4 regions of the Marinomonas epiphytica genome follow, and region 1 is predicted to be linked to each of the others. Evidence: predicted binding sites of a transcription regulator. Region 1 holds the regulator's gene; each other region holds the start of a gene.
What was found. Region 1 encodes PhoB, which activates phosphate uptake and scavenging genes when phosphate is short. Its sites were predicted from a motif close to TGTCATANNNNTGTCANA; they were not measured.
Positions count from the first base shown of each region.

Region 2: the regulator PhoB is predicted to act here: its motif matches at 910-927, upstream of ACYVGZ_RS14550 (esterase-like activity of phytase family protein).
Region 3: the regulator PhoB is predicted to act here: its motif matches at 956-973, upstream of ACYVGZ_RS00215 (Na/Pi symporter).
Region 4: the regulator PhoB is predicted to act here: its motif matches at 1,124-1,141, upstream of ACYVGZ_RS14280 (UDP-2,3-diacylglucosamine diphosphatase).

Region 1 is NZ_BAAGVX010000038.1:107,519-109,725, reverse strand. It holds gene phoR (phosphate regulon sensor histidine kinase PhoR) at 1-505, opposite strand, end outside; gene phoB (phosphate regulon transcriptional regulator PhoB) at 502-1,197, opposite strand; gene ubiA (4-hydroxybenzoate octaprenyltransferase) at 1,287-2,135, opposite strand; gene ACYVGZ_RS12910 (chorismate--pyruvate lyase family protein) at 2,132-2,207, opposite strand, start outside.
Region 2 is NZ_BAAGVX010000039.1:17,236-19,442, reverse strand. It holds gene ACYVGZ_RS14550 (esterase-like activity of phytase family protein) at 1-870, opposite strand, end outside; gene ACYVGZ_RS14545 (SDR family NAD(P)-dependent oxidoreductase) at 1,018-1,779, opposite strand; gene ACYVGZ_RS14540 (winged helix-turn-helix transcriptional regulator) at 1,887-2,207, shown strand, end outside.
Region 3 is NZ_BAAGVX010000001.1:41,510-43,716, forward strand. It holds gene ydiJ (D-2-hydroxyglutarate dehydrogenase YdiJ) at 1-64, shown strand, start outside; gene ACYVGZ_RS00210 (spermidine synthase) at 151-894, shown strand; gene ACYVGZ_RS00215 (Na/Pi symporter) at 1,023-2,168, shown strand; gene ACYVGZ_RS00220 (hypothetical protein) at 2,182-2,207, shown strand, end outside.
Region 4 is NZ_BAAGVX010000038.1:383,583-385,789, reverse strand. It holds gene ACYVGZ_RS14285 (EAL domain-containing protein) at 1-1,101, shown strand, start outside; gene ACYVGZ_RS14280 (UDP-2,3-diacylglucosamine diphosphatase) at 1,204-2,004, shown strand.

The DNA.
Region 1 (2,207 bases):
CGGGGGATTTGATCACTAGAGGTTCGCCGAAACGCTTTTGGCTAAAGTAACGGAAAAAGTCTGGGTCTCGTACAATGTTGGTAATCGGTTGTCCTCGATCTACTGGGCGCATGAGCCCAAAAAAGTGCGCTGCAGAATTATTCCACCATTCAAGGTTACCTTGGCTGTCAGCCATAATAACCCCTTCTTTTAGGGCGGCAGTAGAACTTTCGATTCGAGTTAAAGCTTGGCGCATGCGGCGTTTCGACTTGCGTTGCTTTTTCTGTAAGCGATAGACTGCGTCAAAAACTTCCCCCCAAATACCGTCAGATTCAGGGGGCGCTTTTTTGCCTGAGTGGCGTAACCAGTGGTGGAAAGTGTATACCTGATACATTTGCCAGTATAAGCTTCCAAGCGTATAGATGAGCAAGGTAGCAAGCAGTTGGCCAATTACAAGGCCAATGGCAATACAGGCAGCTAGCCCGATTAGCCATCGGGCTACGGCGACTTTCCAAATATTCTTCATGGAGTTCTTTTCGCAGAGAATCGATAGCCAGTGCCACGAACCGTTTGAATTAAACTGTCATGGGAACTACCAATGGCTTTACGTAAACGACGAATGTGTACATCAACCGTACGTTCTTCAACGTAGACATTGCCGCCCCAAACTTGATCTAATAATTGCGCTCGAGAGTAAGCTCTTTCTTGGTGTGTCATTAAAAATTTAAGCAAACGATACTCTGTAGGCCCCATTTCTAATGGGCGGCTACCAATGGTAACGCGCTGACTAATAGGGTCTAGTAATAGACCTTCTATTTCAATTGGTTCATCGATACCTTGTGGTGTTGCGCGGCGAAGAACCGCTTTAAGGCGAGCAACCAGCTCTCTTGGTGAGAATGGCTTAGTAATATAATCATCAGCACCGACTTCAAGGCCTTGAATCTTATTGTCTTCTTCACTTTTTGCGGTCAACATGATGACAGGGATTTCAGCGGTCGTTGGGTCTTTCTTTAAACGTCGTGTTAATTCAATACCGCTACCACCAGGCATCATCCAGTCTACTAGAATCAAATCAGGTCTATGATCCACAATAATTTCGTGGGCCTGTTGGCTGTTTTCTGCTTCCAAATATTCGTATCCTGCCATTTCTAAGGCGACAGCGATCATTTCGCGAATGGAAGACTCATCATCAATAATTAGTACTTTTTTACCGGTCACAGGATTCACCCTCATCTCAGGAACGGTTTATTAAAGCTCGAAAATGTGACAATTTGGTTAAAATGTCACATCACTGCCATAAATTCAACTTAATAGCTTAGTAGTAAGCCCACAAAGACACACAAGCCCACTCGGTTATTAGCAAGAAAAGCATGGAAACAAGCTTGCCTATCACGCGTTTTGGTTTGTAGATGTTGTTGGATAAACAAACCACAGCAAAGTAAAAGCGATACAAAGAAAGGCCATGGCAAAGACCCTAACACACCTATCCAAGTTAATAAGGATAGGGTAAGACCTTGCAAAATGAGGATGATTAATAGGTCGTACTGGCCAAATAAAATCGCTGTGGATTTGATGCCGACTTTTAAGTCATCGGGTCTGTCTGTCATAGCGTAATAAGTGTCGTAGGCGATGGTCCATAAACAGTTTGCTAGAAATAGCATCCACAGTTTAGGGTCGCTTAGGTCGCCACCTTGAGCACTGTAAGCCATTGGAATAGCCCAAGAGAAAGCTAACCCTAAAAACAGTTGCGGCAAATGCGTATAGCGCTTCATAAAGGGATACAAAGCCGCTAAGCCTAACCCTATAAAAGACAGCATTATGGTTCTAAAGTCGGTAAAAAGAACCAAAATAAAGCTTAATAGAGCCAAACTAGCAAAAACGATAAGTGCTTCTTTTTCACTCACACGACCAGACGGAAGGGGGCGATTCTTGGTGCGTTCAACAAATCCATCCACTTTACGATCAGCATAATCATTAATAACACACCCCGCCGAGCGCATTGCGAATACCCCAAGCACAAAAATAACAATCAGATGCCAATCAGGCCATCCGTCGGCTGCTAACCATAAGGCCCAAAGAGTCGGCCACATAAGTAGGAGTGAGCCAATAGGGCGGTTGAATCGGGTAAGGTCTGCGTAGTCTTTAAGTTTGCTCATAGTGTTTTAAAAGGTTGTGGTAATTGAGTGATCTCTTGGAAGAATACTTCACAGACAAGAATACCTTGTCCG
Region 2 (2,207 bases), on a different contig from region 1:
CACAAATCGATCATTATCAAGCCACTTTACGGCATCGGGTTCGCGTCTAACCCCGGTTTGGCTACCACTAAAAATTAATGCGCCATCACGCACTGTATCAATCATCTTAAGGTCGACAGTGCCTGCCGAAAAGTCTTTTATAATGCTTTTGTTTTGCGCATTTACAATGACGATGTGGTTATTTTCTTGTAATGTAACGACAACTTCATCTTGATCGTTAAAGTCAACAAACTCAGGCTCAGGGTCACTGCCTGCAATATCGGCAAGACCAGTCAAGCTAACATTGTGAGTTTTCGAGCATTTACCTTGATCAGTATCAAAGTCGATAATCGATAAGAAACCTGCTGGTTGCTGTGGAATGTCTCCATCATTAAGATCCTCGTCTCGCTCGTTTTCAATGGCCACCGCTACAAAATTGCCGTCTTTTGAAAAAGCTACTGAGTCTGGTTGACCGCCCAATTCACATTGATGAGCGACTTTTTGAGTCGCTAGATTAATAATCGCAAGGTAGCCGTTAGGGTTTATATAGTCTTCAGAGGTGTTTACCCCTGCAACCAACCAGTTACCAAACGTAGCCACAGAAGTAGGTTCACCGTTTAGTGTAAGAAAACCAGCAGGCTTTGGGTTGTGAATGTCTTTAATGTTGATAAAACCTACACCGCCAAGTGGGCTATCGGAGTAAATTAGCGTATTACCATCTTCCGAAGCTGTGATAATTTCAGCAGATGTTTCTGTGGCAATAGGTAAGTCGCTAAGGTTATTAGCAACAGGAAAGCTAGACACTCGATTAAATGAGTCTGCAGATGCTGAAATAGCGATACTAGCTAGGCTGCTAGTAAGTAACGTACGACGAAAGAAAGTTGTTGGCATTATTGTCTCCGCAGTGAATCGTTTTAGGTGATAGCACCTTAAGACAGATAGGTGACAAATCTATTGCTAATATATTTCCCTTTTATGATGGTTTGGTGTCAAGCAATAAGCAGAGCCAAGTAACATAGCTCTGCTAAAAAACGGGTGTCAATTCCTGCCCGACATGATGCCACCATCGACATCGATTACGCTTCCCGTTGTCCAGCTGGCCTTATTAGACAGTAAAAATAGTACACTATTCGCAATATCGTCAGGTGTGCCAATACGGCCAATAGGGTGGAATGGATTGAAGCTAGTGAGTGTTTGCTCTAACTCTTCTTCCTTTATAAAAGCATTGTAAATTGGTGTTTTTACCACAGCAGGAGAAACAGCATTAACTCTAATATTATGGTCAGCCAACTCCATAGCCATGTGTTGAGTTAAAGCGTGTAAGCCGGCTTTTGCCATTGAATATGCCGAAGATGGTGTAGCTTTGATGGCTTGCTTCGCCCACATTGAGCCAATATGGACAATAGCACCACCTCCATGCTGTACCATATTTCGAGCAACGGCTTGAGAAAGGAAAAAACTGGCTCGGTTAATATCTGCATAGATATCATAGTCAGTTTCATTGTGGTCTAAAAACGGCTTGGGGTTAAAATAGCCCGCAGCATTTACTAGAAAATCAATCTTTCTATTTGATTCTTGAACACTGGTAATGGCCTTAGATACTTGCTTAGGGTTACATAAATCAGCTTGCAAGGTTTCTATCTTTCCTAGGCTTGCAAGGCTCGTTTTAGCTTGAGCTAGTTTATCCGCATTTTTCCCAAGAATCATGACATCGCAACCTTGTTGTAAAAGTTGTTTTGCGCACGCTAAGCCAATACCGCTGGACCCGCCAATAATGAATGCAAATTTTGAATGTGTCATATTTCATGCCTTTTTTGTGTTAATGTGATGCGAATAATTTACGGTTATAAAAAGGCTAAAAATAGTAGATACTTTTTGGTCCCCTAAGTACATTTAGGTACAACTTCATGATAAATAAAGAGAAAAAAGTTTTAAGGAAAAAAGCCCCAGACAAAACGGTGCGCATGGTAGAAAGTATTTATGGCTGCAAATGGTCCCTAACTATTTATCAGCTATTAGCTCAAGGAGTGCATCGACCAGGAGAAATGGTGCGTTCTGTAGAGGGGCTTACAACAAAGGTGTTAAATGACTGCCTTCGTAAGAATATGCAGTTTGGTATCCTTAAAAAAATTACGTTTCATGAGGTACCGCTTAGAGTTGAGTATCAGGTTACTGATTTTGGACAGAAATTTATGGCAATTCTAGACGAATTAGAAAAGCTGCAAAGT
Region 3 (2,207 bases), on a different contig from region 1:
CAAAATCCCCCACCCAGCCCAGATATTACTTAAACACTTAAAGCAATCACAGCTCAAGCATTAACGAAGCAAGAAACTCACTTAGCAAGTGAATGATGCCCACCTTATGGTGGGCACTTTACAATGAAACAATTACCTTAATAGGATCATATGGAAAACCACTCTTTACTGCATAGGGCTGAGGATGAATTTGGCGAAATACGGCTTTTTGATGACGGCCAATACCGCGTACTGTCGTTTGCAGATGGAGACGAACAAAGCAGGTTAAAAACTAAGGCCCCCCATTTATTGCAACACGAATACACCCAAGCCATGCTAATACCTTTGCTTTACAGTCAACCAAAACGCGTTGCGATTCTAGGCTTAGGTGGAGGCGCTCTTATCCATGCTTTATGGCATTACATACCCAAAATACATATTGATGCAGTGGAACTTAGACCCATTGTTTTAGAGACTGCCAAAGACTATTTTAAATTGCCGATGTCTAAGCGTGTAAATTATCATCAGGCCAATGCGGTACAATTCATTGCCAATCCAAGTATTAAGAAAGTCGACTTTTTAATGGTAGATATCTATGACAGCATTGGAATGGATGAGAATGTCCTGTCAGAGGACTTTATTCATAACTGCAGTCAAAACCTCAAACAACATGGCTGGCTGATACTGAACTGCTGGATAGATAATAAGGATAACATCCAGCTACATGAGAACCTTAACAGACGTTTTCAGAATATTTTTGCTCTAGATACAGGCAGCGGCAATTGGGTAATATTTGCTAGTAATATGAGTATTCAAGAAACGGCAAAAGAGCTTAAAACCCGGGCTCAAAAGCTCTCGAACCAATACGAGTTTTCTTTTACTAAATGGCTAAGCCGATTACAAAGTATTAGCTAATAAGCCACTCACCTAGCTTAGATAAACGCCTTACTATTAATCACACAAAACCAGCCGAAACCGTCATATTTTTGTAATTAAACCCAGCTACTATTCGATTACTTTTTTAATCCTCTTAGGTGATCGATATGGAAAACCAAGCAACACTGCCTACTAGCAGTGATAATCAGAAGTACATGCAATGGGCATTTGTTGCCCTATTGGTTTATTTGCTTATTTGTGCGGTTGGCATGATAGGCGGTGGGTTTAAAATGGCATCCGCTGGTCATGCTGGTGAATTGTTTGCCTTTGCGAGCAACCCATTTGCAGGCTTAGTTGTGGGTATTGTAGCCACAGCCTTAATTCAATCTTCATCTACGGTCACCTCAATCATTGTCGGCTTAGTGGCTGGTGGTTTGCCTGTTGAGTTGGCCGTGCCTATGGTCATGGGTGCGAACGTTGGTACATCCATTACGAACACAATTGTGTCTTTAGGTCATGTTAGAGCCAAAGAAGAGTTTAAACGTGCTTTTTCCGCAGCCACTGTACACGACTTTTTCAATCTATTATCGGTTGTTATTTTCTTGCCATTAGAAATTGCCTTCGGTTTATTAGAAAAAATGGGGGCTTGGTTAACCACTATATTTTATGGTTCAGGCGATTCATCCATTAAGAGCCTAAACTTTGTTAAAGCGGCTACTGCACCAGTTGTTGACTCAATAAAAGGTGTCACTAAGACCATGGGCGATCAAGTCGGCGGTATCGCTTTGATTTTGATTGGTATCGTCTTAATTTTTGTTTCAATCACCTTAGTCGGAAAGCTATTGAAAAAACTGATGGTTGGCAAAGCGAAGGACATTATGCATACCGCAATTGGTCGCGGCCCTATTTCAGGAATTAGCTCGGGCACTATCGTTACCATCCTTGTGCAATCGTCATCGACAACTACTTCTCTAATGGTTCCACTGGCGGGCTCTGGTGCGTTTAAGCTTAAAGATATTTATCCATTCACATTAGGGGCCAACATAGGTACTTGTGTCACTGCGGTTCTTGCAGCTACAGCGGTCACGGGTAATGCTCAAGCGGCTTTACAAATTGCCTTTATACACCTTACTTACAACATCTTAGGCGTCGTGTTTATTTATGGTATTCCTGCCCTTAGAGGTTTACCGGTAAAAGCAGCTGAGGCGTTAGGACAACTCGCTTCTGAAAATAAATCAGCAGCACTAGGTTATATTCTAGGTGTATTCTTCGTCTTCCCTGCACTTTGTCTTGGTATTAGCAGCGCTATTTAAGGAGTATATGATTATGGAAAACCTACAAGTTTTAACAAG
Region 4 (2,207 bases), 280 kb from region 1:
ATAGAAACCCAGCAAGAGCTCGATCAACTGATTGAGATTGGTGTGACATACGGACAGGGGTATTTCCTAGGCAAACCGACAGCCACACCAAATTTCAATACGAACAGCTACTTAGCGAAGCAGTCACAACGACGTAGCTATATGCAATCCGACAGCGCTGAATCTGTACAGTCGTTATGTCGTAGCACCCCTCACTTAGAGTTAACTAGTGAGTTAATTGATGCTGCGAAGCTCTTTAAAAAGAGCCCTGAATTATTTGCTATTCCTGTATTAAAAAATGGCAAGCCTCTAGGTGTAATTCGAAGACACCAGCTTCATGAGCTTTTTTCTACGCCTTACGGGCGCTCTTTATACGAGCACAAACCTGTAACGAATCTACTGAGTGAAGATATTCTAGTAGTGGAAGCTTCAGCCAGTTTATCTAGTGTTTCGACTCTTGTAACTAATCAGGCCGCGGACTCCCTGAACCATGAAATCATTGTTGTCAGCCAAGGACAATACATGGGAACCGGGCATTTACGCGACTTACTTAAACGCATTACTGAGCTAAAAATTCAGAATGCCACTTATTCCAACCCACTCACTCTATTGCCGGGTAATGTGCCTATTCATCGTAATGTTACTCACCGCCTTGAGGCTCAAGAGTCTTTTCATGTGGCGTACTTTGACCTAAACGACTTTAAGCCTTTTAACGACTACTTTGGTTACAGCAAAGGGGACCAGGTTATTCAGCTGCTCGGCAATCTCATTAAACGCCTCGTTGACTTAGAAAATAACTTTATTGGCCATATTGGTGGAGACGATTTTGTGGTGATTTTTGGTAGCACTGACTGGCGCCAACAATGTGAATCGGTTCTGACCGACTTTGCCAATGAGGTGCAACAATTCTACCCTCAAAAGGACCTAGAGCAAGGTGGAGTATGGAGCAAGAACCGCTCTGGTGAACTGGCTTTTCACGCTATTCTGAGCTTAGCAATTGGCGTTGTTAACCCAGATCCTACTTATTGCAAAAGCCACCATGAGGTGGCCGAAATGGCAGCACAGGCGAAAAAATTAGCCAAACAACAAGGCGGCAACCACCTTTACCTGTTAGAGACTTAAAGCCCCTTGAGTTAAGGGGTATTGTTATATAAATGTCATAAAGCGCACATTGGATTGTCATATTACTGCCTTAGCCTATTCATAAAGTGATAGGAGACGATTATGCAAACATCCTTTAGATCAGTCTTTATTTCAGATGTTCACCTTGGCACCAAAGCCTGCCAAGCAGAACACTTACTCAACTTTTTGCAAAGCATTGAGACTGAATCATTGTATCTTGTTGGTGACATTATAGACCTACAGGAAATGCGTCATAAAGCACACTTTATAGACACACATCATAAGGTGATCGAGCAAGTTTTATCTATGGCAAGATCGGGTACCAAGGTTGTGTATATACCTGGTAACCATGATGCTTTTTTCCGTAAGTTTGTAGGCCAGACCCTATCTGGCATTGATATTCGCTTGAACGCACGCCATCAGACTGCCAATGGCCGAACTTTTCATGTTAGTCATGGTGACGAGTTTGATCAAATGGTAAAGATCAGTCCTTTAATGTTAGCCATTGGCGACAAAGCCCATGGCCTTATGCTGTCATTAAACCAATGGATTAATGGCGTTCGCCGATTACTTGGTTTGCCTTATTGGTCGTTAGCAGGCTATGTAAAAAAACATGTTGCCAAAGCCAAAGAGTTTATTGAACGCTTCGAGACGGCAGCGCTCAAATCTGCAAAAAACCAACAGGTTGATGGCTATATTTGCGGCCATATTCATTTCGCCTCATTCAGAATAAAAGACAGCGTGCTGTACTGCAATGATGGCGATTGGGTAGAACATTGCACCGCTCTGACCGAGTCAAAGAGCGGGGAGCTTAGCCTGATTCACTGGTCTGAAAAACCACGCCTTCTCGCCACAGAGCCAACACCAGAATGGGCGTACGAGCCGCAGCCTGTACAAAATTAAGCTCGAATTTTAGTGCGCCCTCCACCTTGGCGCACTAGATTCATTAGCTTGTAGTCTGCTTGCTAACTAGTAGCTCGGCTGTCACCAATGAGTCATGGCTTTAATATCCGAGTACATCATTGCACATAATTCGCTTTCTTTATTGTAGAAGAGCAGAACAAAGGTTCATTGTCTGCGTCAGCATTTCTACTGCAGCTCAGCCA